DNA from 3 places in the Bacillus sp. SORGH_AS_0510 genome. Region 3 is predicted to be linked to each of the others. Evidence: predicted binding sites of a transcription regulator. Region 3 holds the regulator's gene; each other region holds the start of a gene.

Region 1 (10,857 bases), 2.7 Mb from region 3:
ATTCTCGCCTAAACTAGAAAACCAACGTCCCACCTCGAATGACTCTTTCCTTGATTGTCTTTGATCTATTCCACACAATTGAAAGGTTAAATGCGTGTATAAAGTAATTAGTGACAGGATATCAATTTCATTATGTCTTAAAATACCAAGCATACCTTCAGGTTGTTTACTTTCGATAAAATCAAAATAGATCATCGGTGCTAAAAATCCCGGAATATCATCTATTCTTTCAACACCTAGCACCTCTTTTTCTACAATAGACAACTTCAATCTATCTAACTTGTGCTTCCAAAGCCTCCTTGCTGCATGGAATAAATCAAAATGACCAAACTTAGGCAGCTTTGGCACATGCTCCCTAACAAGCATATGCCTTGTTTTTACTTGGGGCCAATCAAACGATTTACCATTGTAGGTAACTAATGTTTTGTAATTTACTCTTTCTAGAAAGCTTTGATATAAAGGTACTTCAGCTCCTGGATGCGGAAGTATATGCTGCCTCAAAATGAGCTCATCTCCAGCAACACTTGCATATCCAAGTAAAAAGATGGCATTCCCCACTCCGCCGCCAAGTCCTGTTGTTTCCGTGTCAAAGAAGAATAACTCTTCAGCCTGATGTCCTTTTGCTGACAAAGGATGCATTATTGAATGGTTGTTCCAAACCTCAACGGCGGTAAGGAAATCTCTGAAACGGTATTGTCCATGCCGCTGAGAAAGTGGATATTTCACTTCTCTAATTAGACAATAATCCTGATCCATAAAATAGGGGTATACCCCTTCTTGCTTCCATCGATCCTGATGCGGTATTTCTTTCGTTGAAACTTTAGCAAGTTGATGCTCTTTATCCTCTTCCGTTGTTCCCACTGAAGAAATGTGGGGTTTAAGTCGATTCAATTTTGCCTTTAAAGACATGATTCCACATCCTTGTCTGTAACGGAAACTTGAAGAAACGCTTCAAGAATGTTTAATGTATCCTTTTTAGCTGTTTCACTTACCGTATCCGTTCCAATACATGAGGGACATCCAGCTTCACATTGACAGCGATTGATCATGTTCTTTGTTTCTAAGAAAACATGTGTCATGCCTGTATATAGCTTTTCACTTAAACCAATACCACCGGGATAACGATCATAGAAAAAAATAGTTGGTTTTTCATTATGATCTGCCTTTACTTGTGGAATGACATGAATGTCTTGCGGATCAGCCATCACAAATAATGGTGCGATAGACCTTAGCGCATGAGCAGTTCCAATCAATCCTTGTTCGAGCCGTTCGTGGCCCATTTCGGCAATTGAGTTATTTAATGAAATCCAGGCAGCGTTTGTATGAAGTTCCTCTTCTGGGAGATGGATAGGACCTGATCCAATATTTTCGTGTGTTTCAAATTTGATTTTTTTAAAGATTGTGGCCATCGCTCTTACACTAACATCACCAAAACCAATCTCCGCATCCTCTAGAGGCTGAAGTTTGTCTACTTCTAAAACTTTTAATTGGACAGCTAAATTCGCATCTGTAAAATAATCAACGTCTACTTCCCTTACAAACGCCTTCTTTTCATCCCAGTCCAATTTTTCCACTTGAAATTGGGTACCTTGATGTAAATAAATCGCCTCATCATGGAGAAGCGTCATTGCAGAGAACCGATCCATTTCACCAATTACTCTAACATTCGCAACATCCGATTGATCAACTATAATGACATTCTCTTGTGAAGCTGAACGCAAGCTGATGTTATGTGCTGGGAAAGAATCATTCATCCAGAACCACTTATCTCCATTCCGATATAAGACTCTTTCCTCTGTTAAATATTCCAATAGCTCTTCTGTTCCCACAGATCCAAATTGCTCTCCTGATTTAAATGGAAGTTCATAGGCGGCACATTTCATATGGTCAATCAAAATGATTAGGTTATCCGGATTTATTCTCGCTGTTTCAGGGCTCTTTGTTAAAAAATATTCTGGGTTTTGAATGATATACTGATCCAGAGGACTAGAACTTGCCACCATAATAACAAGCGCCTCTCCATGACGCCTCCCGGCTCTTCCCGCCTGCTGCCATGCACTCGAGATTGTCCCTGGATATCCGGTCATTATGCAAACTTGGAGCTGTCCAATATCGACCCCTAATTCAAGAGCATTTGTGCTAACAACACCGTATATATCCCCAGAACGTAGACCCTTCTCTATTTTTCTTCTTTCTGTTGGGAGATAGCCTCCTCGATAGCCCATAATGGACTTGTCTCCCAACTGATTTTTCACAAGCTCCTGCAGATAGGTTAGGATAATTTCAACTCTTACTCTACTTCTTGCAAAAACAATCGTTTGTATTTTATTTTTTAATAGTTCCCCTGCTATTTTCCTAACCTCAAGAGTTGCGCTTCGTCGAATATTTAAGGGCTTATTGACAATTGGTGGATTATAAAAGACAAAATGCTTTCTTCCACTTGGAGCACCATTATTGTCAATTAGATACATTTTTTCTTCTGTCAATTTTTCCGCAAGTTCTAAAGGGTTTGCAATGGTTGCAGAGGTACAAATAAACACCGGACTACTTCCATAGTATCGGCAAATTCTCTTCAACCTTCTAATTACATTGGCCACATGGCTTCCAAACACCCCCCGATACGTGTGGAGTTCATCAATGACGATATATTTCAAGTTTTCAAAAAGTGAAACCCATTTTGTATGATGTGGAAGTATGGCAGAATGAAGCATATCAGGATTTGTAATTACTACATGTCCAGCCTGTCTCACCCTTTGACGAATATTAGCAGGTGTATCGCCATCATACGTATAACTATTTATATTTACACCGGCTGCTTGAATAATTTCATTAATTTCACTTTTTTGGTCCTGCGCGAGTGCTTTAGTAGGAAAAATATATAATGCTCTTGAATTGGAGTTTTGTAGGATCGTTTGCAAGACAGGCAGGTTATAGCATAGAGTTTTACCAGATGCTGTTGGAGTAACGGCGACAATACTGCTCCCTGTCATTGTTTTTTCATAAGCTGATTTTTGATGAGTATAAAGCTGCTCGATCCCTTTCGTTTTAAGTGATTGTATTAACACCGGATGCAATTCATCTGGAAGTGGAACAGACTGTGCTTGCTTTTCCGGAATAGTATGCCATGTAACAATATTTTCTTTAAAATCTTCCTTTAGCTTCAATTCTACTAACATTTCTTGAAGGTTTTTCTTACTATACATGCTATTCACCTCGTTATTTCTATTTCAGCGAATGAACGTTCGTAAAAAAAGTATATCATAAAAATAAACTATTGATGGAATTTTTGTTACAATAGAAGGTATCTGAAAAAACATGTAGGTGATTGTATGAAAATAGAAGCTATTAAGAAGGTTCTTTCTGAGTTCTCCCTCTTTAAAGAATTAAATGATATGGAATTAACCAAGATAACTGATATCGCCATTGCCCGAGATTGGAAAAAACAGAGTCATGTTTTCCTACAAGGGGACCCACTTGAAAATGTCTATTTTATTTATGATGGTAGAATTAAAATTTACAAAAGTGATATTAACGGGAAAGAACAAATTGTTGCAATAGCCAAAAAAGGTGAGATGTTTCCGCATGTAGGCTTTTTCAGAAAAGGAGATTATCCTGCCTATGCGGAAGTTCTTGAGCCGTCTACGCTGGTTGCTGTCCCTATTTCAAAATTCGAAGCAGTACTAATCGAAAATCCTGAGTTGTGTATTAAAGTATTTAAAGTGCTGGGTGAAAAAATTGTAGATTTACAGAATCGGTTAGAAGAACAAATCCTTAATAACACATATGAACAGATCATCAAGTTAATCATTAGACTTGCACAAAAGCATGGTCAAGACCAAGGCGATGGAACAATTCTTTTAAAATCAGAATTCACCAACAAAGATTTGGCTAATATGATTGGTACCACACGCGAAACAATTAGCCGCACCCTTACAAAAATGAAAAAGGATGAATTAATCGAAGTAGATGACGAAGGTAATATGATCGTTGATATAGAAATTCTTATGGAAGAAATACACTTAATTTAATTGTAGAAACCCGCCATTTCTGACGGGTTTTTTGTTATTTCACTGATAGCTGAAGCATTTCTTCCATATCTTCTTTTGCTGTATTAATCAATTTTAAATTAAATGTTTCTTGGAGAACTTGTAAAACTCCTTCAGAAATAAATTCAGGCGGTTTAGGTCCAATTCGTATATCTTTGATACCTAAACTAAAGAGCCCTAACAAAATGGCAACTGCTTTTTGCTCAAACCATGATAAGACAATGCTTACTGGAAGTTTATTAACATCACATTCAAAGGCATCAGCCAATGCTATCGCAATCTTTACAGTAGAGCCAGAATTGTTACATTGTCCGAGATCGATGTATCGTGGAATATTTGTCCCAGGAACAACGCCATAGTCTACGTCATTAAAGCGGAATTTTCCACAAGAAGTGGTTAAAATAACTGTTTCAGGTGGCAATGAAGTTGCAAGTTCTCGATAATACTCCCCACCATGCCCTGGTGCATCACAGCCAGCAATGACAAAGAAACGCTTAATTTTACCAGCTTTTACTGCTTCTATTACTTCAGGTGCTAAGCCAAGAACCGTTTCATGATGAAAGCCAGTTAATAGTGTTTCACTAGATTCAATGGCTGCTTCAGGTAGCTCTAATGCTCTTTCAATTAATGGAGAAAAATCATCGTTCACAATTTTTTCTACGTTTTCTAGACCTGCCACTTCGTATGTAAACATTCTATCCGCATAGGACCCTTTAATGGGCATTACACAGTTAGTTGTTGCTAAAATTGCGCCTGGAAAGGTTTCAAACAGACGACGCTGATCATACCAAGCTTTACCGATATTTCCTTTTAAATGAGCAAATTTCTTTAATGCCGGATAACCATGTGCAGGCAGCATTTCAGAGTGAGTATAAATATTTATACCCTTTCCTTCCGTTTGTTTAAGCAATTCTTCTAATGCAAAAAGATTATGTCCAGTAACAACAATGCACTTGCCTTCTATTTTATTTTGGCTGACTCGGATTGGTTCAGGTATACCTAAACGTTTTGTATGTGCTTCATCAAGCATCCCCATTACTCGAACAGCTGCCTGACCTACTTTCATAGCCATATCGATATGTTCCTGCACATTAAAGTTAGAATTGGTTAATGTAAGATATAATGCTTCGTGTGTTGTTGCATCTACAAAGGAATCTGTATATCCCAGTTGATTAGCATGTGTGCGATAGGCCGCAATTCCCTTCAATCCAAAAATAATTGTATCTTGTAAACTTGAAATCGTTTCATCTTTCCCACATACTCCAATAACCTTACACCCACCTGTTGGGGTTTGCTCACATTGATAACAGAACATAAACATTTCCTCACTTTCCTTAAACTACTGCATAGCATACAAACAATCACACATTATTAATGTGATATATATCACAGAAATTCAGGTTGTAAAAAATCGTTCAAATTTTTATAACAATATTATGGCGGCACCTCCCTAGTTTTAACTGCATATTATAGGAAGTGAATTATTGGAAAGAGGAGGAACCATCATGACATCTATGCCGCCGGAGGATCATAATAACGGGAAGAAACCATTGCCAGAGCCATTTCGTGAATTATTTAAATCAATGAATGATTTCTTCACTGAAAAACCAGTAAGGGGATTTTTACAATCGATCGATGATTTCTTTAAAACTCCTTTTCCAGTTGGATCTGGTTTTCATGTAGAAACAGTTGAAACAGGAAATGATTATCTTATTACAGCTGAACTTCCTGGGGTAAAAAAGGAGCAAATCCATTTGAATATTTCGGGGAATTATGTAACCATTTCAGTTGAGAATAAAGAGCTAGAAACAGAGGAAGACGATATAAATAAAACATTCCGCCAAAGATTTACTCGACATCAATCGTCACGGACCATAACACTCCCCCATACAATCAACGAAAAAATGGTAAAAGCCTCCTATAGGGACGGCTTACTTCAAATTAGAATTCCTCAGGAAAAAGGGAAATTAATTGACATCGAAGATTAATAACATAAAAACAAAATGAGGCTGACTCACTTGAGTCAGCCTCTTCCCTTATACTTTGGCTCTGTTAAAATCTTCTATTGATTTCCGCTCCAGGCACTTCGCTTTCCGTGGGTGTTTCGGCGAGCCTCCACGGAGAAAAGCGCCTGCGGGGTCTCTCCTGAACCATACTCCCACAGGAGTCTTCGTGCCTTCCGCTCCAATCAACACTGTTATTTAACACAGCCTATACTTTAAATATACCACCAAATCCTTTTACAAGCGATGATACTTGATTTACCGCATTCATCATTTGTCCTGCCGTGTTAACCATCTTCGTAAAATCTACTGATCCATCTTGTGACTTAAACGAATTTAATAATGATTGCACTCCTCCAGGTTGTTTAGGAATCATATTTGATTTTGGATAAGGATTCATCATCGGATAACCTGTCATCGGCATGTAAGATTGGGGAAGATTCGGTTCCTCCTTTGGCTGCAACGGATTTTGGAAAAGAAATTGCGAATCCTTTTGGGAATTTGGTTGATTCTGGTATGGCGCATTTTGTGGCACATAGCCTGGTTGATAGTTTTGATTATATGGCTGATAAGCTTGTGAATAGTATGAATTTTGTTGTTGATAAGGATTCCATTCATAATTTTGAAGTTGGGTTTGGGTTTGGTAAGGATATGGCTGATTTCGATGCATAGTTGGTTGATACAATTGAGTACTTAACGGACCTTGGTGCATCATTTGCCCCGAGTATCCATAATTAAAGAATTGATTTGGTCTATTTCCACCAATCATGGGCAAACATCTCCTCTGTGACTTTCTCTATTACACAGTTTATGAAGATATGATGGAAAGGTGATTATTTTATTGGAAGGGACATTGTCTAATTAAGAGGAATTTTGTCTAAAGTTTAAATATTTTAAAAACTAGGAATCCTTTCTTTTCGTGTTACGATAAGAAAAAGGATGAAGGAGGAGCTAACATGGACATTCATGAATTAAAAAGCAGATTTAATCAAAGTCGGGACTATCAAACAGATGACGTTAATGCATTAATGGATTTTGCTAAGAAAGCGTATATTCATAACGAAATTACCATTAAAGAATATCGCCTTCTTGTCCGTGAACTTGAAAATCAAGGTGCGGAAATACCTGAGACTGAAAGCGAAAACTCCCTCATCGAAAATTCATAATACCAATCAAAGAGATGCCTAAGCATCTCTTTTCTCTTTATTTACTTCCTTCAATACTTCCTGCAAGAAAAATTCTACCGTTCGATGAGCATTTAAAAATCTAGTTCTACTAGTTTCAGGAAAAAAGGCTTGAATAGATAATTGTTCTATATGTTCTGAAGTTGTATCGATACGCTTTAAATGGAGATGCTTATGATTAGAAAGGGCCAGCCAGTTTTTCATTGCCTTCTTCCATTCACCATTAATAGATCTTACTTGGTCAGAGAATGGTTTAATTACATCGTGAAAATCATAATTAACTCCTGTTTCCCTTCCTTCTTGATAGTATTTCATAAATAATTGGTTATATCTTAAGAGTTGTTCTGTTAAATGTTCAATTTCTTCTAACATTGTTATTCCTTTCTACAACAAAATAAAAAAGTAGCAGATTCCTATTGCTACTTTAGCATATATGATCATTTTTAGCTGTATTTAGAACCCTAATTCAAGTTTTAAAGGTGTTGCTACTGGGTTGTTCTTTTCCCCGTACACATCTGTCTCCATCTGTAAACCATTTTGGTCTTCTAATTTATTTTCTATCACTGTAAGTTTTTGCATAGGTTTAGTTAATTTTTCCTGTTCTTGCCGGTTTAAATTGGAGCGAAGGTCGGAGAATGATGCCTCAAGAACAGATTCCAATTCTTCTAATTGATCGTATATTTCTGTCAGCATAGTAAGCAATTTTTCCTTTTCGGACCGTGGCTTATTCATAAATAAATTCCTCCTCGCGTTATTCTTCTTGGTATAATTCTCCTTCTTTTTTAAGCTTCCTTCACGCATGACAAAACTAGAAGCAATTCGTCAAAGAAAGTGGCAATCCAGCACTCTAGTCTATTCATTTCGACAACTTTTAAATTCGAATGAAAAATAAAAAACCGCACAAGCTAATACAGGAGGTGTTTTTAAAATGGCAAAAAAGAAAAACCAAACGAATAAACAACCACAATCTCAAGAAGCAAAAAGAACAGGCTATGGTGACAAAAAGCTTGAAGGCCCTAATCGACCAGCAGAATAGGTAAAAGAAAAAAGCAAGGGGACCCTTGCTTTTTCTACTTCCATTTATTTAATTGTAATACTTGGTGTAATGAGAGCATTAATTGAAGTTGGTGAGATTTTTTAAAGTACCAATCCGTAAGATGAATAGGATGACGATGTCGGGCAGGAAAGTATAACCAAACAGGTGAAACCCGTCTTTCTACACTCCAGTCAGAGTATGTCCGCTGATGATGGTCAATAACCGGAAAAATAGCTCGAAGTATGGGTGTTCTTCTAACTGCCTTGCTTTTAAAATATTGTTCATAGTCATATCTTGATCCTGTATGTGGCGTTTTCTCCGCAAACTCAAAAAAATATGGAAACAATCTAGGATGAAAAAGAATATTTGCTAATCTCTTGCCTAAATTGATTCGATTGGAAAGTGACTTAAACCCATTTACACTAGCACCATAGACCTCTCCACCGCAGGTTGGAAAAAGGACACAACTAAAATGAAGCCAGTCTTGAAAGGAAAAAACCATCGATTGGAAGACCTTTTTCTTATATACAGGATGCTCAATAACTGGGGTATGGATCACATTTTGTTCATTAATAATTAAAGCCCTGGTGAGCCTTTCCTTATCATTATTTATCCAGTATTTTTGCCACTCTTTTTGTATAAAGGAAGAAACATAAAAATAAGGTAGTAAATGAAACATTGGTCGATTTAATTTCGTCGAATATTGATAGAGCAATAATTGAGGATAAACATCATGGAAGATAAGCCAATTTGCTCGCTCGTATGTTAGAAAAAGCTGTTTTCTTACATGATCCGCTAAAAGATGCGGGAATATCGTACCTTCTAGGTCACACATATTCCACCCTCCGTTTCTTGATACCATACTTGCAAGAAACGACCAAATAATATCTGGGTTTTTTTTAAAATACGCAAAATAAGCATCTGTTCTCGAAATATTATCCACGTTTTTTTTATTTGTTTCAGTTAGAATTTGACGAATGATTGATTGTTCCTGTATCGTTAGGTGATTCATATTCATTGTTCATCTTCCTTTTTATTTTTAATAGAGTTAGAGTTCTGTGGATTTTCTTCTTCTAAGAAAAATGAATCATGATTATGTATAACATTCACGGTACAATTATTATTAGAGTGTGTTAACAAGAATATTTTATACACCTCAATTACTCTAAGATTTGGTATGATAGGGAATAGCTTGAGAGGTGCATATATATGAATTTTAACTATCCTAATGGAAAAAGGTACAAACCTAAGGATCACCCACCGGAATCAAAAACTAAGAATATGAAAAATAGTTCCTACAGTAATCGAGGAATGACTCTAGAGGAAGATTTAAACGAAACGAATGAATTTTATCGTGCTAGAAAAATTGCAGTGATTCATAAAAAACCTACACCTGTTCAAATCGTACAAGTTGATTATCCATCTCGAAGTGCTGCTGTTATTAAGGAAGCATATTTTAAGATTGCGTCAACAACCGACTATAATGGGGTATATAAAGGGAAATATATTGATTTTGAAGCAAAGGAAACTCAAAACCCTACCTCATTTCCACTAAAAAACTTCCACCAGCATCAAATACAGCACATGGAAGAGGTAATTGAACATGGAGGTATATGTTTCGTAATTCTTCGTTTCACCAAATTTGAACAAGTGTACCTGCTAGAGGCTAAACATTTGTTAATGTATTGGGAACGAATGATGAGCGGTGGAAGAAAGTCCATTACGAAAGAAGAAATTGAAGAAAAAGGTCATCGCATTCCACTTGGATTTCAACCTAGAATTGACTATATTAAAGTAATAGAAAGACTGTAGCTTTCTACAAGTGGAAAAGTGCAAGTTAGAAAGGAAGGAATCAAAACATGTCTGAAAAATATCAATCAAGAGAGGAGCGCCGAAAGCAACTCCAATCCAAAGGTAAACCCAAAGCCAAGAAGAAGTCTGGCGGACTTTTCAAAAAAATATTTTTAAGTCTTGTTGTACTTGGCATCGTAGGTATTATTGCTGGAGTGGGAACTTTCGCTTATTTGGTAAAAGATGCTCCCAAACTTGACCCAAAACTATTAAAAGATCCAATCCCTTCTAAGATTTTAGATAAAGATGGAAAGCAGATTACTGAAGTTGGTGCTGTAAAACGAGAGTATGTTAACTATAAAGACATACCAAAGCAAGTTGAAAATGCTATTTTAGCTACTGAAGATTATCGCTTTTACAAGCATCACGGTATTGACCCTATTCGCCTTGGAGGAGCCGTTTTAGCAAACTTACAACACGGGTTTGGTGCCGAAGGTGGTAGTACTATTACCCAACAGGTAGTTAAAAACTCATTTTTAACACATGAAAAAACTTTAAAGAGGAAAGTCCAGGAAGCATGGCTATCTTATAAGCTTGAACAGCAATACACAAAACACCAGATTTTTGAAATGTATGTAAATAAGGTGTTTGTTTCTGAAAACAGTCACGGTATTGCTACCGCTGCAAAAATTTACTATGGCAAAGAATTAAAAGATTTAACATTATCTGAAGCTGCACAAATTGCAGGTATGCCACAAAGTCCTAATAACTATAATCCATTTAACCATCCTGACTTA
Region 2 (10,857 bases), 2.5 Mb from region 3:
TGAAGAAAAGAATGTTATTCCAGTTATAAAAAATGTAGTTTCTTTACTGGAGTTCGAAGCTAGAAAGAAAAATGTCCGCTTATCATTTGATTGTGAACATGAAATAATTCAAATTGAATGCGATGAAAATCGACTAAAGCAGGTGTTTTTAAATTTTATTAAAAATGGAATTGAAGCAATGCCAAATGGTGGAGATCTACAAGTAAGGACTGTCATTCAGGAAAATAATGTTCAAATTTCAATTCAAGACTCAGGTGTCGGAATATCGAAAGAAAAGTTAAAAAAATTAGGTGAGCCATTTTTTACTACTAAAAAGAATGGTAATGGCCTAGGTCTAATGGTGAGTTTTAAGATTATTGAAAGCCATAATGGAAAAGTATTTGTTGAAAGTGAACCGAATAAAGGAACAACTTTTAATATTTTATTACCAGCAAAAATTGCTTAAAAACGAGAGAAGCCTCTCGTTTTTTTTTTACCTGGGATTATTTCGAAAATTAGACATAACTTTTACAAAAAAGGAAGCTATAAAATGTTATAAATGGATTATTATGATTATATAGGTAATTATGTTTGCAGGGGAGGAAAGCGCGTGGGTGAACCAAATTTTGTTAAAACAATATGCGGTTATTGTGGTACCGGATGTGGCTTAGTTCTAGAAGTACAGGATAATCAAATAATGAAAATCCGTGGTGACAAAGATGCGCCTGTAAATAAAGGACAGACATGTGTTAAAGGTGCGTTTGCTTACAAATATGTTCATGCAAAAAACAGGTTAACAACTCCACTGATTCGAAAAGCAGGTAAGCTTGTGGATGCGACATGGGAAGAGGCCTACGAATATATTTCAAGTAACTTAAACCGAATCAAAACAACCTGGGGATCAAACGCCATTAGTATGTTTGCTTGTGCAAGAAGTACTAATGAATCTAATTTTATCACACAAAAATTTATGAGAACCGTTATTAATAGTAATAATATTGATGGGTGCAACCGAACGTGACATGCTCCTAGCGTTGCCGGTCTGGCAACAATTTTTGGAAGCGGTTTCCCTACAAACACATTAGAAGACTTTGATAAAGCAGAAGTATTACTTTTAATGGGTTCAAACACCACAGAAGCTCATCCTATTATTGCTAATCGAATGAAGAAAGCTGCAAAATCCGGACTTAAGATCATTGTGATTGACCCAAGGAAAATAGATATGGTTAAAGTAGCTCATCGACACTTACAAATAAATATTGGATCGGATATTGCTCTCATAAATGCATTGATTAGAGTGATTCTCAAAGAAAATCTATATAATCCAACGTTTATCGAACAGTTTACTATTGATTTTGAAAAATTAAAAAAACGGGTAGAACCTTATACACCTGAATATGTAGCACAAATAACAGGTTTAAAAGCAGATGATATTATAGAAACGGCCAGAGAATACGCAACAGCTAAAGGTTCAATGATTGCCTACACACTAGGTATTACAGAGCACCATTGTGGAGTAAATAATGTGTTTGATATTGCAAATTTAGCCTTATTAACAGGGAATATTGGTAAACAAGGTGCAGGGATTATGCCGCTTAGAGGTCAAAATAATGTCCAAGGGGCAGGGGATATGGGGTGTTTACCGAACCAATTGACTGGAGCATTGAGTTTGGCAAATGATGAGTTTAGGGCACGATTTGAGAAGGAGTGGAAAGTGGTCCTTAACCCACATGCTGGTGATACCCAGACACGAACTTTTGACAGGTTGGAGATGGGTGAAATAAAGGCTCTCTATATTATTGGAGAAAATCCAATCCTTGCAGATGTTCATATGAACCATACAAAGGAAATTTTTAAGAAGCTTGATTTATTAATTGTTCAAGATATTTTCATGACAGAAACAGCAAAATTAGCTGATGTCGTTTTACCAGCCCGGTCATGGGGAGAAGTAGATGGAACTTATACAAATACAGATAGAAGAATTCAACGGGTTAGAAAAGCTATTGAGGCACATCCTAACACGAAAGAAGACTGGGTAATTCTTTGTGAACTTTCTACATTAATGGGATATCCGATGCACTATAATAATAGTGTAGAAATCTGGGATGAGGTTAGGAAACTTGCTTGGGAAATGTACGGTGGAATTTCTTACGAAAGACTTGAAAAAGAGTATAGTCTTCATTATCCTTGTCCTGATATGTCGCATCCAGGTACATTCGTTATGCACGAACGTTTTCATCAAAATGATTCACAAGTGAAAAAGGCACCATTTGTTCCTGTCGATTATACAGCACCATTAGAATTGCCGGATAGTGACTATCCCTTTATGTTAACGACTGGCCGAAGATATGAGTCATATAATACACATACTCAAACACGGCATTACGCATCCGGTGTGAAAATAAAACAAACAGAAGAAACGGTTGATATTCATCCTGAAGATGCGAATGCACTAGGAATATGTGATGGAGAAGTAGTCCAGGTTCGTTCACGAAGAGGAGAACTTCAGGTGAAAGCGAAGATTACAGATCAAGTGGTTCCGGGTCTTGTATTCATGAGCTTCCACTGGAGTGAAACTCCCACAAATGTGTTAACTTTAAATGAATATGATCCAATTTCTGGAACAGCTGAATATAAAGCGTGTGCTGTTGCAATTTCTAGAATTTGAATAAGTAATATTATTGTATGATAGTGCAGGATCATTCCTACACTATTTTTTTTATTAAAATATGTATAAAAAGTACCAGAATAGGAAGTAATTTCATTGAATGCTATAATACAGCAATGCAGAAATGTTATTGTAATATAACTGCCATGCTTGTAAACGAATTAACATGCCTTTGTTCTTTGTTTCGTAAAAATTCATGTTAAGATGAATGAAAGTTAGCTGCGAAAGAACATGGGAGGTAAAAAAATGATAAAAAAGATGAAAACTTTTATTGCAGTTGTTGCACTCTCAGGAACTGTAGGTGCTAATGTACAAGCTGCAGAGTTAACAGTACAGAAAGGTGATACCCTATGGGATCTTTCTCGTGTACATCATACATCTGTAGAAAATATTCAAAAGTGGAATCACCTTTCTACTGACCTAATTCATCCAGGGGACGTATTAACTATTGCAACTGAAAAGAAATACACAGTGGTGAAGGATGATACGCTTTGGGATATTGCGAAAGAAAATCAAGTGTCAGTTACTATGATTAAAGAATGGAATAGTTTAAATACAGATCTCATCCATCCAGGGTTACAATTAGTAATCTATGATGAAGTAAATGATTTTTCTACTGGTAATATGGTTAAACCAACATCACCAACTATAACCTCAAAAGCATCTGAGGTTTCTCCTAAAGAGACTGTTGCACCAAACAGCGAGGAGCCAAAAGTAGAAGCAGCAACTAATGTTGAAAGCAAAACAGAAGTCCAACCTACATCGAAAGCGGAGGAAACTCCAAAAGAAATTACAGTTAAGGCAACTGCCTACACTGCTTCATGTGAAGGCTGCAGCGGAACTACGGCAACAGGACTTGATCTAAATGCAAACCCTAATGCTAAGGTTATTGCAGTTGACCCATCTGTCATTCCACTTGGAAGTAAGGTCGAAGTAGAAGGATATGGTGTAGCTATTGCATCTGATACTGGTGGAGCTATTAAAGGAAACCGGATTGACGTGTTTATCCCATCAGAGGAAAAAGCTCTTGAGTGGGGTAGAAAAGATATAAAGGTAAAAATATTGGATTAATAAAAAAACCTGCCAAACTAGGCAGGTTTTTGTTTTGTTACTATTTTATTTGCTATTGCTGTTCGTTGATAGAAGAACCAATTCAAGCCAAATGCTATACAATAAAACCCGATAAAGAAGTAGAATGCAGTAACTGGTGTACCAGTTGCTTTAACTGACCATCCAAATAGTTTCGGAATAAAGAAAGAACCGTACGCTGCAAACGCTGCAGAAAATCCAATTACAGGTGCTGCCTCTTTTGGTATAAAGATGGTAGGAATCATTTGGAAAGTTGATCCTGAACCAATCCCAGATGCAAGGAATAGAACTAAGAAAGCAGTTAGGAATCCGGTAAATTGTTTACCATTTAAGAAGTAAATAACACCTGCTGCTCCAATTCCCATAATAACTAATACATATGCTGTTACTTTAGCGCCGCCGAGTTTATCTGCTAACCAGCCTCCTACAGGTCTAGCAGCAGCTGCCACTAACGCCCCAAGAAAGGCTAATGAAATGTGCTCTGGAAATTGTGATTTTAATAATAATGGAAATGCAGCTGAATAACCGATAAATGATCCAAATGTTGCAACGTAAAGTGCTGTCATAATCCAAGTATGCTTTCGTTTAACTACCATAAATTGATCAGCTACAGATTGCTTTGCACCAGGTACATTATCCATTTTTAAAATGGCTAGCAGTGTCATTATAACAATTGGGATAACCCAGATGAATGCTGCGTTTTGTAACCAAACTTCCTGGCCAGTAGCCAATACCTGTTTATCACCAACAAGTGCAAAAGTTCCAGATGTAATAATTAGAGGTGTAATAAATTGTACTACGGATACCCCCATGTTTCCTAAACCACCGTTAATACCAAGCGCTGTTCCTTTTTCCTTTTTAGGAAAGAAAAAGCTGATGTTTGCTGATGATGAAGAAAAGTTTCCGCCACCTAGTCCGCAAAGTGCAGCTAGAAGGAGCATAATGGAAAATGGAGTATCGGGATTTTGAACTGCAAAACCTATTCCAATTGCAGGTATAGCTAAAATCGCTGTTGATATAACTGTCCAGTTTTTACCACCCATAGAACCAACAGCAAAAGTATAAACGAAACGGAGTGTAGCTCCAACTAAGCCGGGAATAGCAGCAAGTGTAAATAGTTGTTCCTCTGTAAAATGAAACCCAATATCGTTAAGTCTAACGGCAACCACTGACCATATTTGCCAAACAATGAAAGCAAGCATCAAAGATGGGACAGAAATCCATAAATTCCTTTTTGCGTGTTTTTTTCCTTCTTCGTTCCAAAACTTTTCGTCTTCTGGATTCCAATAAGTAATTCTTGCCATGTTATTTCCTCCTATATATGAATCGTATTTAAAGTTACTAATCTATAAATGTTCCTTGTGTAATTACTATAAGACAGATGGTAACATGATTTTTGTGACGTACGTCACAAAAATAGTGAAGGAACTGTGAACTCAGATTGTTTGACAAAAAGTTGTAATATTTATCTTTTAAAAACCTAAAAAAAGAGACCCTCATTAGTTGAAGATCTACTTTAAGCACCTGAAACCTATTCTTTTTCTTCGTTAAACATTCCAACGTAATTTTTTGTTTCACCTATATCATCTTTTATCGCTGTTATGGTTAACCATTCTTTATAAATCTCATTATTCCTGCGTTTATTCCATATATAACCCTCCCAAAATCCTTCTGATTTCAAGCGAGTCCACATTTGTCTATAAAATTCATTATCATGTTCTCCAGATTGAAGGACGCTCGGGGTTTTTCCTACTACTTCGTCCTCAGTATATCCTGTAATTCTGGTAAATGCCGGATTTATACTCTGAATAATCCCATTAACATCAGTGACGCAAATTCCGTCTACCGCATGGTTAACTATTTTTGCTGAAATATCTAATTTATCTTGATAGTAAAGCCAAACAACGATGACTAAACTAGCAAGTGAAAATTCAGAAAGTGACATAAAACCAATCGCATAGTGACCAGTCCAATTAAAAAGTATGGTAAGAATAATTGGGGGAAAAAAACCACCTAATCCTCCCATAGCAGCAACAATCCCGTTAACAATACCTGCCTGCTTTGAAAAATATAAGGGTACAAGCTTGAAAATGGCGCCATTTCCAATGCCTGCAAAGAAAGCTACTAGTAGACACCCAAAAGAATAAATAGGCAATGATGGTGTAAATGAAAGTAAAAATCCAGCAAAAGTTAAGCTGAAGAATACAGCCATAAGGATGAGAAAAGGGTTGATCTTATCACCAAGCCAGCCGCCAACTGGTCTAAAGAAGGTTGCAAGTGCAATGAAACCTGCTGTGCGCAAACCTGCATCTACTTTGTCTAATTCGAAATGATTAACTAAGAAGGTAGGTAAATATATGGTGAACGCTACAAAAGATCCAAAGGTAATAAAATAAAATAAACATAAAAACCAAAGTTTAGGGTTTTTATAAACATCTTTAACCTGGGTTGATAATGAGTTATTTACTTTCTTTTCCTTCCTGTCACCAAATAAAAAGTTTATCACTGCAAAGATTAACACTATGATTAGAAATATTTTAATAGTACTTCTCCATCCGAACATGTTAGCTAATACAGGTGCAGAAAACGAGGTTATAGCTGTCCCAATATTTCCTGCACCATAAATACCGTTTATAAATCCATGTTTTGTTTTTTCATAGTATTTAGGAAGAGATGTAACACCGATTGAAAATACAGCTCCTCCGATCCCAAGCATAAAACCGCCTAGAATTAACAGGAATAACGAATTCGCATAACTAATAATTGAAATGGGTAAAAGTAAAAGTAAGAAGCTAATAGTAAAAAGAATTCTTGCTCCATACCGATTTGTCCAATAACCAATCGGAACCCTTAGTAGGGATCCGAGAATAACAGGTACAGCTGTTGCCCAAGCAATTTCTGTGGATGATAAAGGTATATCTGCCTTAATAAAAGGCATCAGTGAAGAAATAAGCACCCAAACCATAAATCCCGCGACTAGACTACCCGTTTGAATAAAAAGCTGCTTTGATCCTTGATTCATTTTATCCCCCTTAACTCCCAATTCATTATTTTTTTTATTACCAGTAACCTCCAGTAATACTAACAAATAGTTTTGATTAAATTGGAAATTTTCTTCAGTATTATAGAACACTCTGCCAAATAATACTGTGAGGTACGACACAATTGGTGGAATTTTTATGAAGTTTTTTGTTGAAATAGATGTTGGTAAATACACAAATAGGATTGGAACTAAATATTTTATTCCTCCAAGGGCAAAAGTAGTATATATACCCATCTAAATTATGAAGATGTAAGGAGAATTTGAAAAATGGCAAATCAATACGCAGTTATTGGTTTAGGTAGATTTGGGCTTAGTATTGCCCAAAAGTTATTCGAATCTGGACAAGAAGTGTTAGGTGTTGATGTAAATGAAGAACGAGTGGAGGAATCCCATTCTTTCGTCACGCATGCTGTTATTGCGGATTCTACAGATTCAGAGGCATTAAAATCCATCGGGATAAGAAATTTTGATACAGTGGTAGTTGCAATTGGAAATGACATACAAGCCAGTATTCTCAGTGTTTTACTATTAAAGGAACTGGGTGTAAAAAAGGTAATTGCTAAAGCACTAAATAAGCTTCACGGTCAGGTATTAGACAAGGTAGGAGCTGATTGGGTTGTGTTTCCAGAGAGAGATATGGGCATCCGTGTTGCCCATCAGTTAATTTCTCCTAAAGTATTAAATTTTATAGAAATCTCGAAAAATTATAGTGTTGAGGAAGTGAAAATCCCCGACCGGATGAATGAAAAAACTTTAAGAGAACTTGATATTAGGGCAAAGTTTAATTTAAGTGTGATAGCTATCCGTCATGGAGATGAAATTAACATTTCGCCCTCACCAGATAAAGTCATAAATCACGGGGATGTATTGGTAGTAATAGGAGAGAACAGTGATTTGGAGAGATTTGCAAATATAGAGTAAACTTAATAACCGAAATGATGATTCGAATTAGGTATTTTATCAGTTATAATTGCCAAGTTTATAATTTTTTTTTATTGTTGTAACTTTTAATGGCTTTTTTTCGCCTTATGGATTGAAAGGAGGCGAATAATATGCCAGGTCAATTTGAGGAACTTTATGATAAATATCATCAGGATCTATTTTCATTTTTATATTATATGGTTAACAACCGTGAACAAGCAGAAGACCTTTTACAGGAAGTTTATATACGTATATTTAAATCCTATGGGACCTTTCGAGGGAAGAGCAGTGAAAAAACATGGTTATTCTCGATTGCCCGGCATGTTGCCATTGATTCCTTTCGAAAAAACTCTGGTTGGAAAAAAAGAATTATTAGTTCCTTTGACTGGAATAAAAATGAATTGAAGGATTCCTCTCCTCTGCCTGAGGAAATTTCACTTAAAAATGAGCAAATTAGTATGCTTTATACTTGTGTAGATAAATGTCCGATTGATTACAGAATGGTTTTAATATTGAGATATATCCATTCGATGTCAATTTCTGAAACTGCTAAAGCACTTGAGTGGTCTGAGAGTAAAGTAAAGACCACACAACATCGTGCGTTAAAAAAAGTAAAACAGTTAATGAATGAATTAACGATGGGGAAGGAGGACTATAGTGGGGAACAAAAAATTATTTAGAAAAAGCAAAGATGAAATTTAAGTGACATATTATGAGAGTATTAGATGTATTTTTGAAAGCATTCAACTATTTTGATTGCTTTTTTATTTTGCTTTTTATAGCAATCTAACAGGCTAATTGAGAATTATATGGTAATGTTATTATAAATCATTTTAGTTTTTAGGATGGAGGGAATGAAGTGGACTTTCAAACGAGTGGAACTATCGAACAGCGGATCGAATTCATGAGACAGCTATCAAAAACATTTTTAACAAGGGCGCATCAAGTGGATATTGATGGTAGTTTTCCATTTGAAAATATTCAGGATTTAAAAGATACGGGCTATACAACATTAACGTTACCTACGAAGTACGAAGGGAAGGGAATTTCTCTTTATGAACTGATCCGCCTTCAAGAATTAATAGCAGAAGGCGATGGTGCTACAGCGCTTTCTATTGGATGGCACATGGGAATTATCTTGAATCTTAGAGAAAAAAATTCATGGAATGAATCGATCTTAGATTTCCTTTTTGAAAATGTTAAAAAGGGTGCATTAATAAATAGTGCTGCAACAGAACCTAAAACAGGAAGTCCTACCCGTGGAGGTAGGCCAGAAACAATTGCAGAAAAAAAGGGCCGGAATTGGACAGTTAATGGTAGAAAAACATTTACAACTATGTCACCAGTTCTTGATTATTTCATAGTTTCTGCTTCCATTAAAGGCTCTGAAGAAATAGGGAATTTTCTAATTCCACGGAGCACAAATGGAGTAGAAATTGTAGAGACTTGGGACAGTATTTCACTTAGAGGTACTGCGAGTCATGATTTAATACTTAATAATGTTGTTCTTTCTGAAGAGTATCTTGTTGAAAAGGTAGTAATGGAAGGAAAAAAAGCGAACGGATGGCTTCTACATATCCCTGCATGTTATCTTGGAATTGCAAAGGCGGCTAAACGTTACGCTATTGAGTTTGCAAAAGAATACACACCAAATAGTATTAGTGGAGCAATTATAGAATTACCAAATGTTCAACAAAAGATAGGTGAGATGGAGCTTATGCTAATGCAAGCAGAGTATTTTCTATACGGAGTGGCAAAACAATGGGATCTATCATCTGAAGAGGAAAGAGTAAAAATGGGCCCAGCATTAGGTGCAGCTAAACTAACCGTTACAAATACGGCTATTTCAGTAGTTGATTTAGCTATGAGGGTTGTGGGTGCTAGAAGTCTTTCCATTAATAATCCGTTACAACGATATTATCGAGATGTTAGAGCCGGTATTCACAATCCGCCTATGGATGATGTAACTATCCAGATGCTTGCAAAATTTAGTATAGTAAGCCATTAAAAAACCAGCCATTGGCTGGTTTTTCTATACTTTATGAGACATTCTTATCCTTCTACTAATTCCCCAATTTCTACAATCGTTCTTTCCTCAAGAGGCCCTCTTAAATGAACTGTGGCAGTTCTACCATCTTCGTTAAGTTGATCAATCCAAACTGAAGCACCATTATATTTAACTTCAATATCTGCTGAGGAGGATAAAATTTGTTTCACTCGGTTAATATTCATACATTACGCTCCTAAATTGTATTTTTATTTTTTGTAACTGCTTCCTTCTATTATAAATAGTGAAAACTGGGTACTAAATAATAAGTTATTAATTGTAATATGGGTAGTCAATTTGAATGCCATTTATTGTCCCGGGTTCATCTACATCTTCTAGACTGGCAAGGTAATTTTCTAGTTCCAACTGCAATCCTTTTGGAGCCCCTGGTTTAAAGTGCCAATTACCAGGCTCATCCACAAAATAAGGACTTTTTGTAAACTCAGGTCTAATTCTGGGCATTTAAACACTCCCTTTAGAAATTCTTTGAAATGATATTATTTTATTTAGAGCTACTACAAGGAACAAAGGTTTGAAAAAGATAAGTCTAAATTCATATTGCCTGCACAACCGTTCGAGGTTTATTATATGTAGAAATGATTCCTCTTACTCGTACAAACATTTAATAAGAAGAAGTAAAAAGGATCTGTTTTAAGGAAAAGTTAAAAAAAGTGAAACCAATAGCATTTTCATTCGTCTTATAATGATGAGTATGAAAAAGAGTCATGTCCAACAGGAGACTAACATAAAGATAAAAAGGTGGAACCGAAGGAACCGACAGACAGAGACCTAAAAATGTCGAAAATATAAAAATAATGATGTAAAATTTTGCGTTAAATAATACATATAATGGCATAATTTATGTTTTTATTTTTATAGAAAGTATGATATAGTAATTGAGGTTCGTTTACCGGAGCTTAATTGGTAAGTGAGAGGAGAGAGAGAAATGAATAAAATAAGACTGCCTTTAAAAGTTAAACAAAACCATGTTACTTTTTTTGCTATTGCAGTAGTATTATTTTGGATTAAAACATATGCAGCTTATCAAATTGAATTTAACTTAGGAATTGATAATAGCCTTCAAAAGTTTTTATTACTGATAAATCCATT
Region 3 (10,857 bases):
TTGCTGACTGGGTAGACAGGTTATCAGATTCAGATAAGCCCATCTTATTTGTAGGAAACGACCTGCCAATTCATCAAGCTAAAATTGAAGAAGTACTAGGTTCTAAGGCGATTTTTGCAAGTGTGACTGAACATAATCCGCGTCCTGCTGAGCTTGGGTTGTTAGGAAAGGATTATGCGGGAGAGGATCTCCATTCCTTTGTTCCAAATTATATACGTTTAGCAGAAGCAGAGGCCAAGTGGCTTGAGGCAAAGGGAAAAATATAAATGGATAGGGAAAGAGATATATGGTAGATTCTTTTGTTTTTCGTTATATGAGGGATGAGGATATTGATCAAGTTCTAGAGGTTGAGCATGCATCCTTTACTACACCTTGGAGCAGGGAAGCATTTTATAATGAGCTGCACAATAACAAATTTGCAGTCTATATTGTGCTTGAGGATGACAATAAGATTATTGGTTATTGTGGAACATGGGTGGTCATCGATGAAGCCCACGTGACAAATGTAGCTATTATGCCGGGGTATCGAGGAAAGAAACTGGGTGAGGCATTAATGACAAAACTAATGTCTGTGGCTAGAGAGATGGGAGCTAGAAGTATGACTCTTGAAGTGAGAGTGACGAATCATATAGCACAATCCCTATATCGGAAATTAGGGTTTCAGGATGGCGGCATTCGAAAGAATTATTATTCAGATAACCAAGAAGATGCACTAGTGATGTGGGTGAATTTATGAAAAAAGATCAATTAATTTTAGCAATAGAAACAAGCTGTGATGAGACTGCAGTTGCTATTATTAGAAATGGCCGTGAGATGGCAGCAAACGTCGTAGCTTCACAAATTGAAAGTCATAAGCGGTTTGGCGGGGTTGTTCCCGAAATTGCCTCCCGTCATCATGTCGAGCAAATCACGATTGTGATGGAGGAAGCACTGAACCAAGCGAATGTAACCATCGCAGACCTGGATGCGATTGCTGTTACAGAAGGTCCTGGATTAGTGGGAGCGTTGTTGATAGGTGTAAATGCAGCGAAAGCATTGGCATTTGCTCATAATAAGCCATTAGTGCCTGTTCATCATATTGCCGGGCATATATATGCAAATAGGCTGGTAACCGAACTGAAATTTCCTTTATTAGCGCTTGTAGTCTCTGGTGGCCATACGGAGCTTGTTTATATGAAGGAGCACGGTCACTTTGAAGTCATTGGTGAGACAAGAGATGACGCCGCTGGAGAAGCCTATGATAAGGTGGCTAGAACGTTAAATATGCCATATCCGGGTGGTCCGCATATCGACAGGTTAGCGCACGAAGGAAGTCCTACTATTGATTTGCCTCGTGCATGGCTGGAGGAAGGCTCTTTTGATTTTAGTTTTAGCGGATTGAAATCTGCTGTGATTAATACTGTGCATAATGCGGAACAGAGAGGCGAGAAGATTGCTCCTGAAGATTTAGCAGCAAGCTTCCAAGCGAGTGTGATTGAAGTACTTGTCGTTAAAACTGAAAAAGCAGTTGCCAAGTATGGGGTGAAACAATTATTAGTAGCTGGTGGAGTGGCTGCAAATAAAGGGTTAAGGAGTACTTTAGAAAAAACATTTGCAAATAAGCCGGAAATTGAATTAGTCATTCCTCCGTTATCTTTGTGCACAGATAATGCCGCTATGATTGCTGCGGCGGGAAGCGTCATGTTTGAAAAAGGAGTCAGAGCTGGGTTGGATTTGAATGCCATTCCAGGACTTGATATTGAATTGTATAATGAAGTGTAACCCTTCCCCAATGGAAGGGTTTTCTTGTGGATAAGATTTTTTCAAAATAAACAAGAAATTGTTTATATGTTGATAACTATAGTTATTATTGTGGACAATGTGGATAAAAACGGTGTTTACTGTGGATAATGTGGAAAAGTGTGTGGAATAACTGAAATAGTAACCTTTAAAATGTAGATAAAGTTGTGGAAAAAGGACTGTTTTAATAAAAATTGTAGATAAATGATGAAAGTGTGTAGATAAAACGGAGAAACGTGTAGAAATAATCCTAAAGTGTGTAGATATATGCCGATTTTGTGTAGATAAATCAGAGAAACGTGTAGATAAAATTCCCTGCTTTTTTGAAGGAAATAAGTAGAGGAAATCTACATCAACATTAGCTGGGTTTTTTCAAGAAAAAGGAGAAGTAGAAAGAGTCTACATCAACATTAGCTGGTTTTTTCAAGAAAAAGGAGAAGTAGAAAGAATCTACATCGAAGTTAGCTGGCTTTTTTCAAGAAAAAGTAGAAGTAGAAGGAGTCTACATCAACATTAGCTGGGTTTTTTCAAGAAAAAGTAGAAGTAGAAAGAGTCTACATCGAAGTTAGCTGGCTTTTTTCAAGAAAAAGTAGAAGTAGAAGGACTCTACATCGACATTAGCTGGGTTTTTTCAAGAAAAAGGAGAAGTAGAAAGAGTCTACATCGATGTTAGTTGGCTTTTTTCAAGGAAAAGTAGAAGTAGAAGGAGTCTACATCGACGTGAGCTGGGTTTTTTCAAGAAAAAGTAAAAGTAGAAAGAGTCTACATCGAAGTTAGCTGGCTTTTTCCAAGGAAAAGTAAAAGTAAAGGGAGTCTTCATCGACTCCCTCACCTCCGAAAACAAGACATAAAAGGAAAAACCGGGCACACCAGCCCGGTTTTTCCGATTAATCAGCAAGCTCAGCCCATTCTTCCATCAATTGCTCAAGCTCAGTCTTTGCTTTTTCACTTTTTATATTAATTTCTAGCACTTTTTCGTGATTTTGAAAAATATCAGGTGCACATAGCTGCTGTTCGAAGTCTTGGATCTCTTCCTCCAGCTCTTCAATCCGCAACTCAATCTCTTCTAGCTTCCTTTTACGCTGGCGCTCTAGCTTTTTGCTTTCCTTATCCTGTTGATAAGAGTTTTTCTCTAGGACGTCTGCTTGAGCAGCCTTTTTGGCGGATTCAGCCAGTGCCAGTGCGGCCAACTCTTCCTGTTCGAGTTTCTTTTCTAAATAATAATCATAATCTCCGAGATACTCTGTGCTGCCGTGACGGCTTAATTCCAATACCTTCGTAGCAATTCGATTTATAAAATAGCGGTCATGGGAAACAAACAAAATCGTACCAGGGTAATCAATTAGTGCATTCTCCAGGACTTCCTTGCTATCAAGGTCCAAGTGGTTCGTCGGCTCGTCGAGGATCAGAACATTGGCCTTTTCTAGCATGAGCTTGGCAAGTGCCAACCGTGCCTTTTCGCCTCCGCTAAGAGTGGAGACAATTTTTAGCACATCATCACCAGAGAACAAGAAGTTTCCTAGAACGGTACGAATCTCTTTTTCATTTTTTAGCGGGTAATCATCCCACAGCTCATTTAATACTCGCTTATTAGAGGTTAACTCTGCTTGTTCCTGATCGTAATAGCCAATCGCAAGGTTTGTCCCATATTGAATGGTTCCACCAAGTGCGGGGAGCTTCTTAATAATGGTTTTTAAAAGTGTAGACTTACCGATTCCGTTCGGGCCGACAAGGGCAATGCTTTCACCCTTAAAGGCACGGAAGGAGATATCCTCAGACACTTTATCGCCCTCGTAACCAACCGCTAGTGAATCGACGGTTAATACATCATTCCCCGTTTGTTTTTCAATTTCAAAAGAGAAGGTAGCGGACTTCTCATCCCCAAGAGGGCGGTCCATTAACTCCATCTTCTCTAATTTTTTCCGGCGGCTCTGTGCCCGTTTCGTTGTTGAGGCGCGCGCTAAATTTCGTTGGATAAAATCCTGCAGATTCGCTACCTCTTGCTGTTGCTTTTCATACAGTTTCATATCCCGTTCATAATTGGCCGCTTTTTGGTCAAGGTACGCACTGTAGTTCCCCGGAAAACGTTGGATTTGCTTGCGGGAAACTTCATAGACCTGATTCACGACTTTATCTAGAAAGTAACGGTCATGGGAGACGATTAAAATAGCGCCATCATATCCCTGCAAATATTGTTCGAGCCAGGAAAGGGTATCAATGTCCAGATGGTTGGTAGGCTCGTCCAAAATTAAAATATCAGGTTTCGTTAACAGCAGTTTCCCTAAAGCAAGCCGGGTTTTTTGCCCTCCGCTTAAACTAGCAATCATGAGGGAATTGTCTTGAAAGTTTAGACCATGGAGAACGGAACGAATGTCAGCCTCGAACTGGTATCCACCCTGCTCCTTAAATTTTACTTGAAGGGTATCATATTCTTTAAGAACCCGTTCATACTTGACGGCATCTTCAAACACAGCGGGGTCTGCCATTTGTTCTTCCAGCTGGCGAAGAGATTTTTCCATGAGGCGAAGTGGTTCAAAAACGGTCAGCATTTCATCCCAAATGGATAAATTGGATTCTAATCCTGTATTTTGGGCTAAATAACCGATCGTTACTTCCTTTGGCTTGATAATTTCTCCGCCATCATGGGACAAATGTCCGGCAATAATCTTTAGAAGTGTCGATTTTCCAGCCCCGTTACGGCCGACAAGAGCCACGCGGTCTCTTGTTTGTAATTCTAGCTTTATATTCGATAAAATAAGGTCAGCACCATAGTATTTTTGTAATTGATTGACTTGTAATAAAATCATATTTTTCACCTCTATTACTTAGGACTAGTGTACCGTATTAGCGGAATGACGGCAATAACTCGGACTCTTCCCGTGCCTCTTCTGATAAAAAATTGCTTCATTCGTTCAAAGTTTCACACACATAAAAGGGAAAATAGTGTATTATTTTTTGATAGGAGGATTTTTTTATGGCCGAATTTACGCATTTTAATGAAGAAGGCAGAGCGAAAATGGTGGATGTCAGTGACAAACCTGAAACGGCGCGAACTGCCATTGCTCATTCTAGCATAACCGTAAGTAAAGAGATTTTTGACAAGATCACCAATCATGAGATGAAAAAAGGCGATGTTTTAGCTGTTGCCCAAGTGGCGGCTGTTATGGCGGCTAAAAAAACATGGGATCTCATTCCGATGTGTCATCCTATTCCACTAACAGGAGTTAATATTTCTTTTGCGTGGGAAGAGGAGCAAACAGGAAATTTTCAATTACATATTGAGGCAGCAGTGAAAACAAAAGGGAGCACAGGTGTGGAAATGGAAGCGCTAACAGCTGCATCTGCTTGTGCCCTAACTGTCTATGATATGTGTAAAGCAGTTGATAAAGGGATGGTCATTGGACCAACCTATTTAGTGGAGAAAACAGGCGGCAAAAACGGTGATTTTAGGAGAAATGGTCAGGTTAAATAAGATGTAAGAAAACCATTCATGGGATGTGGGAGAAGATGAGTAACGAAACAATGAAAATACCACAGGCGACAGCCAAGCGGCTGCCCCTCTATTATCGATTTTTAAAGAACCTGCATACTTCCGGTAAACAACGAGTTTCATCCGCAGAACTAAGTGAAGCGGTAAAGGTGGACTCGGCAACAATTCGCCGTGACTTTTCCTATTTCGGGGCTTTAGGTAAGAAGGGGTATGGCTATAATGTAAACTATTTGTTAACCTTTTTCCAGAAAACGCTGGATCAAGATGTATTAACAAAGGTTGCGTTAATTGGAGTAGGTAATCTAGGGACGGCCTTTTTAAACTATAACTTTTTGAAGAATAACAACACGAAGATTGAGGTTGCCTTTGATGTCGATCCAGAAAAAATGGGGACGAAAATTCGGGAAGTTCCGGTTTATCATTTGGATGACCTAGAGAAGGTGTTGGAAAACAGCGATATTCAAGTAGCCATTTTAACAGTTCCAGCGCCGGTTGCACAAGTAATTACAGACCGACTTGTGAAGGCGGAAGTGAAAGGAATCTTAAACTTTACGCCAGCCAGGTTAAATGTGCCGGCATCCATCCGGGTTCATCATATCGACCTAGCCGTGGAACTGCAATCATTGGTTTACTTTTTAAAACACTATCCAACAGAAGATACAGATGAATAGTACTAGGTAAGGCCTTTTACGAAACTTGCTTCGTAGAAGGCCTTTTATTTTTTCTGTTTACGTAACCATTGTTGTTATGGAGGAAAAGGGAAATAATGTTCATTTTGTATCAAAGCTATACTACGAAGAAGCTGGCTAATTTGGATTGCTCCCTTAGAAGAGTAACGAATAAACGGAGTTTTTCCGGTTATTTGCAAAATCGAGCTCATTTAGGAATAGATAAGCGGAGGTTTTCCGGTTATTCAAAGAATGGTACCCCATTAAAAAAAGCCTTTTTTACATAAAATTGTAAATTATAACTTTACAAACGTAACAGTGTTATGTTACATTGTTAATCAGAAAGGGGTTTTTATCATGAGTGAGGAGTTAATCTCAAAAAAAGACCTATTAGAATTGGCGGGAATTTCGTATGGACAGTTGTATAGGTGGAAGCGTAAAGACCTTATTCCGGAGGAGTGGTTCATCCGGAAATCAACCTTTACCGGCCAGGAGACATTTTTTCCAAAAGAAAAGATTCTGGAGCGCATTAATAAAATTCAAACAATGAAGGAAAATCTTTCACTTGATGAACTTGCAGACATGTTTTCACCGAATATTTCAGACCTGCAGTTAGATAAGGATGAGTTAGTGAAACGTAACATTGTTTCGATAAGTGTAATGAATTTTTACTTAGAGAATGAAAAAGGCAGCCAAACGTTTTCGATTAACAGGATGCTTGAGGTATTCGTCTTAGAGAAGCTGCTGCAATCCGGCGAAATTAATTTGGATGAGGGAAAAATGCTGCTACAGGTATTAAAGGAGCATGCTGCAATCATTAAACAAAAAAGCTGTGAAGTAGTCATTACGCGCAAGCTTGGCGTGTCAACGTGTCTGTTGTTAATCAACGCGGAAGCGGTTCATTTTGATCAGGGGACAAAAGTGGTCGTCCAGCTTTCCCTGATGTCCTGCATGGAAGAGATCAAGGCTAAATTACTATAAAGGAGAATATACATGGATACGAAGGATAGAGGAGACTTAGTCATCAATGGTTTCGGAGCCTCGAACGGTGGAGCATTTCACCAGGTCACATTGAATGGATTCGGTACGGTACACAGTGATGTGGAATGCATAGAGTTTGAAAGTAATGGGTTCGGGACAGTGGATGGAAATGTGAAAAGTGAGCACACCAAAATAAACGGCAAAGCAAAGGTAAAGGGGACGATGGAGTCCCAAAACGTCTCAATCGATGGAACGGCAAAGATTGAGGAACATCTTATTGGAAAAATCGTAAAGGTTTACGGTAAGGCGTCGGTGGGTGGCAGAGTAAAGGCTGATGAAGTCAAAATTAATGGCGTTTTAACGGTTGGAGGAGATTGCGAGGCTGAGATGTTTAAAGCCGATTCTCAATTTTCTATTGGTGGGTTATTAAATGCGGAGGACATTAAAATTCAGCTGCATGGTCCTTGTAAGGCAAAAGAGATTGGCGGAGAAACGATCACCGTGAAATATAAAGGATCCCTTTTTGGGAGTTTAATAAAACCGTTGTTTCCTACACAGTTGGAAGTAGAAGTGATTGAAGGAGACAAAATCGAACTGGAGAATACGATTGCTAAGGTTGTACGTGGAAATCAGGTGAAGATTGGCCGGAATTGTCAAATCGCTGTGGTGGAATACCGGGACGATTTTTCGCAGCACAAACAGGCTGTAGTCAATGAAAGTAGAAAGGTGTAGTAGGAGGGAAGGAACATGGAGAAAAGTAGTAACCTTATTATCAACGGTTCAGGGAGTTATCCTGGCGGTCAATATAGAAAAATCAGCATCAGAGGAGAGGGGACCATCGTCAATGATGTAGACTGCTCCAGCTTTCATGTATATGGAACGAGTGAGGCTCGGGAAAATGTCAAAGCGGGTTCGGCTAAAATCCTTGGTGAAGCAGAGGTAAAAGGAATGATGGAGGCCGAGGAAACACTCGTTATGGGGACGATGTCAGTCGGGGGTAAGGCGCAGTTGAAAAAAATGAAGATTTACGGCTTGCTCGAGGCTGAAGATCGATTGAGTGGAGAGTCCGCTGTTATTAAAGGGAGCATATCGGTAAAAGGCGATGTCGAGTATGAGACATTTGACTCCAGCGGTGGTTTCGAGATCAAGGGGCTCTTGTCAGCGGATACGATAAAGATTGTTGTAAGTCATGGGGAAAGCACGGCTGAGGAAATCGGCGGCGGAAAAATTTCAGTGAAGAGAGGCTCTTGGCTAATTCCATTCACGAATATCCCACTTTCAAAAAAATCAGGTTCGCTCCATGCGAAGGTGATTGAAGGCGATGAGGTGTATTTGGAGAACACGAAAGCAGCAATCGTTCGGGGAAATGTGGTGAAAATTGGACCTGGGTGTGACATCGGACTGGTGGAATATCGAGAGAATTTGACTCATGATCCTACTGCTACGATTAAAACAAAAACGAAGGTATAGAGGGGGAAAGGTATGACAGCGAAGGATAGTAAACTAGGTTTGGTAGTCACAGGGCTGTTATTAGGTATTTTAATGGCATCGATGGATAATACCATCGTCGTTACCGCGATGGGGACGATTGTTGGGGACCTCGGCGGCCTTGAAAGCTTTGTTTGGGTTGTGTCTGCTTACATGGTGGCAGAGATGGCAGGTATGCCGATTTTCGGAAAACTGTCTGACATGTACGGGCGGAAGCGGTTCTTTATTTTTGGATTAATTTTATTTATGGCGGGTTCCGCTTTGTGTGGGACGGCGGAAACGATCACGCAGTTAAGTATTTACCGTGCCATTCAGGGAGTCGGCGGCGGAGCGCTTGTGCCGATTGCCTTTACGATAATGTTTGACCTGTTTCCTCCGGAGAAACGGGGGAAGATGGGCGGTTTGTTTGGAGCGGTATTTGGGTTGTCGAGCATTTTCGGGCCACTGTTAGGAGCTTATATTACAGACAATATTAGTTGGCATTGGATTTTCTACATTAATCTGCCGCTTGGGATTCTTTCATTAATCTTTATTGTGATTGCCTATAAAGAGTCACCTGTTCATCAAAAGCAAACCATTGACTGGTGGGGCGCGGTGACATTGGTTAGCGCAGTGGTCTGTCTCATGTTTGCTCTAGAGCTTGGGGGACAGAAATATGATTGGGATTCGGTGACGATTGTAAGCTTGTTTGCAGGATTTGCGGTTCTGTTTCTCCTCTTTTTATTTGCGGAGACAAAGGCTAGGGATCCAATTATCTCTTTTTCCATGTTTAAAAACCGGCTGTTTGCCGGGAGCACCATTGTCGGCTTGTTTTACGGAGCGGCCTTTATGGCAGCAACGGTGTACATCCCGATTTTTGTCCAAGGGGTATATGGCGGCAGTGCAACGAATTCGGGGTTGATTTTATTACCTATGATGCTGGGATCTGTTGTGACCGCTCAAGTAGGTGGATTTTTAACAACGAAAATGAGCTACCGCAATATCATGTTCGTGTCCGGTGTGATTTTGATTGGTGGAATATTGCTGTTAAGTACACTCACCCCAGAATCCAGCCGAGCGATATTAACCCTATATATGATCGTTGTTGGTCTGGGAGTGGGATTCTCGTTTTCTGTGTTGAGCATGGCAGCGATTCATCCGTTTGGCATGGAGCAGCGGGGATCGGCAACTTCAACTAGTAACTTTATTCGTTCGCTTGGCATGACGATCGGAATTACCGTCTTCGGTACGATTCAACGGAATGATTTTTCAGAAGGTCTTGGAAAGGCCTTTGCTGGAATGGGGCCGATGCCGAAGGGGGGAGCGTTCGGAGATTCACGTGCGTTATTATCAGAGGAGGGCCGGAAAATGATTCCGCCACAGATTCTTGATAAAATTACTGATGCACTTTCCAGCTCGATTGTCCACACGTTTACATGGGCCCTCGTACCAGCAGGACTCGCCTTCTTATTTATCTTCATTTTAGGTAAAGAACACATGGTGATTAACCGCAGAGAAGGTTCAAAATAAAAGGTGTCAGGCACCATTTTGAAAATTTCACTTGGTGCCTGACACCCTTTTTTGGTGATTCGCTGATAAATGGCTTGAATTCGCTGATAAAATTCAAGATTCGCTGATAAAACCGGTCAATGCGCCGATAAAGGTTAGAAATTCGCTGATAAAACATAATTTCTTAAGATAGAGTGTAATTTTACACATAAAAAAGAGCTTATATTAGCTAAAAATTAAATGTTTTAGCTAATATAAGCTTTATTTTTTCAGTTTATCTTTATATCGAAAGTGAAAGGCGACCATTTTTAGGCCCGAGCCGAAGTCAAAGGTGGCGAGAAGAACTAGTAGGTAGCTGAAAAAGCCCCAGCCGTTTTTTTGAACATCGTCAATGGCGAAATAGGTAAACAATCCGCCTAAAAAGAAATAAATCAAACCGGAAAACAAAGGTGAACGTCTCATAAGAATCCTCCGATAAAGTTTTGAACCGCTTCAGCCTGACGCTGCAGTCTTTCAATATCGTCTTTAAAGACTAGCTGGACTAAGACCACCAGGGTGTTCATGGTCACATGGGCAAAAATCGGTACCCAAATCCGCTTGGTGATGACATATAGAAAGGCAAACGTAAAGCCCATAGCTGAATAAAGTAAAATGTGCACAGGTTCCATATGTGCTAAAGCGAAAACAACTGAGCTGATGAGTGCAGAGATAAAGAAGTTAAACCGCTTATAAAGAGAGCCAAAGATAATTTTTCGAAAAACAATTTCCTCTAAAATCGGACCGAAAATACTTGTTACTAGTATGGCCCATGGTAACGTGTCTATGATGGTCAGGATATCCTTCGTATTCTCAGACCCTGATTTAATCCCCATGAGATGCTCAATCATCCCAGCAATGGATTGCGAAAATAAGGCTAAAAACACACCGAAGATGGCCCAGGCGATGGACATGCCAAGAGAACTG

What was found. Region 3 encodes Rex, which represses fermentation and respiration genes when NADH is low (regulators of the CRP and FNR family bind a similar motif). Its sites were predicted from a motif close to TTGTGAAATATTTCACAA; they were not measured.
Region 1: a site for Rex is predicted at 5,421-5,438, ahead of hcp (hydroxylamine reductase). Genes of this name have one in related genera too.
Region 2: a site for Rex is predicted at 5,133-5,150, ahead of QE429_RS11820 (NarK family nitrate/nitrite MFS transporter). Genes of this name have one in related genera too.

Annotation. Positions count from the first base shown of each region.
Region 1 is NZ_JAUTAU010000001.1:2,116,804-2,127,660, reverse strand. Features, by position in the region: gene QE429_RS10880 (ribonuclease H-like domain-containing protein) at 1-909, opposite strand, end outside; gene QE429_RS10875 (DEAD/DEAH box helicase) at 900-3,203, opposite strand; gene QE429_RS10870 (Crp/Fnr family transcriptional regulator) at 3,330-4,028, shown strand; gene hcp (hydroxylamine reductase) at 4,063-5,367, opposite strand; gene QE429_RS10860 (Hsp20/alpha crystallin family protein) at 5,552-6,034, shown strand; gene QE429_RS10855 (YppG family protein) at 6,258-6,818, opposite strand; gene yppF (YppF family protein) at 7,006-7,215, shown strand; gene QE429_RS10845 (DUF1798 family protein) at 7,234-7,605, opposite strand; gene QE429_RS10840 (hypothetical protein) at 7,687-7,965, opposite strand; gene QE429_RS10835 (DUF2515 family protein) at 8,304-9,287, opposite strand; gene recU (Holliday junction resolvase RecU) at 9,479-10,081, shown strand; gene QE429_RS10825 (PBP1A family penicillin-binding protein) at 10,129-10,857, shown strand, end outside.
Region 2 is NZ_JAUTAU010000001.1:2,292,924-2,303,780, forward strand. Features, by position in the region: gene QE429_RS11800 (PAS domain S-box protein) at 1-445, shown strand, start outside; gene fdhF (formate dehydrogenase subunit alpha) at 539-2,647, shown strand; gene QE429_RS11815 (LysM peptidoglycan-binding and 3D domain-containing protein) at 2,894-3,718, shown strand; gene QE429_RS11820 (NarK family nitrate/nitrite MFS transporter) at 3,736-5,040, opposite strand; gene QE429_RS11825 (nitrate/nitrite transporter) at 5,268-6,758, opposite strand; gene QE429_RS11830 (potassium channel family protein) at 7,047-7,700, shown strand; gene sigX (RNA polymerase sigma factor SigX) at 7,832-8,380, shown strand; gene QE429_RS11840 (acyl-CoA dehydrogenase family protein) at 8,560-9,708, shown strand; gene QE429_RS11845 (H-type small acid-soluble spore protein) at 9,753-9,932, opposite strand; gene QE429_RS11850 (hypothetical protein) at 10,021-10,209, opposite strand; gene ltaS (lipoteichoic acid synthase) at 10,694-10,857, shown strand, end outside.
Region 3 is NZ_JAUTAU010000001.1:4,815,868-4,826,724, reverse strand. Features, by position in the region: gene tsaB (tRNA (adenosine(37)-N6)-threonylcarbamoyltransferase complex dimerization subunit type 1 TsaB) at 1-266, shown strand, start outside; gene rimI (ribosomal protein S18-alanine N-acetyltransferase) at 287-736, shown strand; gene tsaD (tRNA (adenosine(37)-N6)-threonylcarbamoyltransferase complex transferase subunit TsaD) at 733-1,761, shown strand; gene QE429_RS24355 (ABC-F family ATP-binding cassette domain-containing protein) at 2,667-4,586, opposite strand; gene moaC (cyclic pyranopterin monophosphate synthase MoaC) at 4,754-5,251, shown strand; gene QE429_RS24345 (redox-sensing transcriptional repressor Rex) at 5,287-5,940, shown strand; gene QE429_RS24340 (YhbD family protein) at 6,295-6,918, shown strand; gene QE429_RS24335 (polymer-forming cytoskeletal protein) at 6,931-7,650, shown strand; gene QE429_RS24330 (cytoplasmic protein) at 7,666-8,388, shown strand; gene QE429_RS24325 (MDR family MFS transporter) at 8,401-9,915, shown strand; gene QE429_RS24320 (YdiK family protein) at 10,156-10,356, opposite strand; gene QE429_RS24315 (CPBP family intramembrane glutamic endopeptidase) at 10,353-10,857, opposite strand, start outside.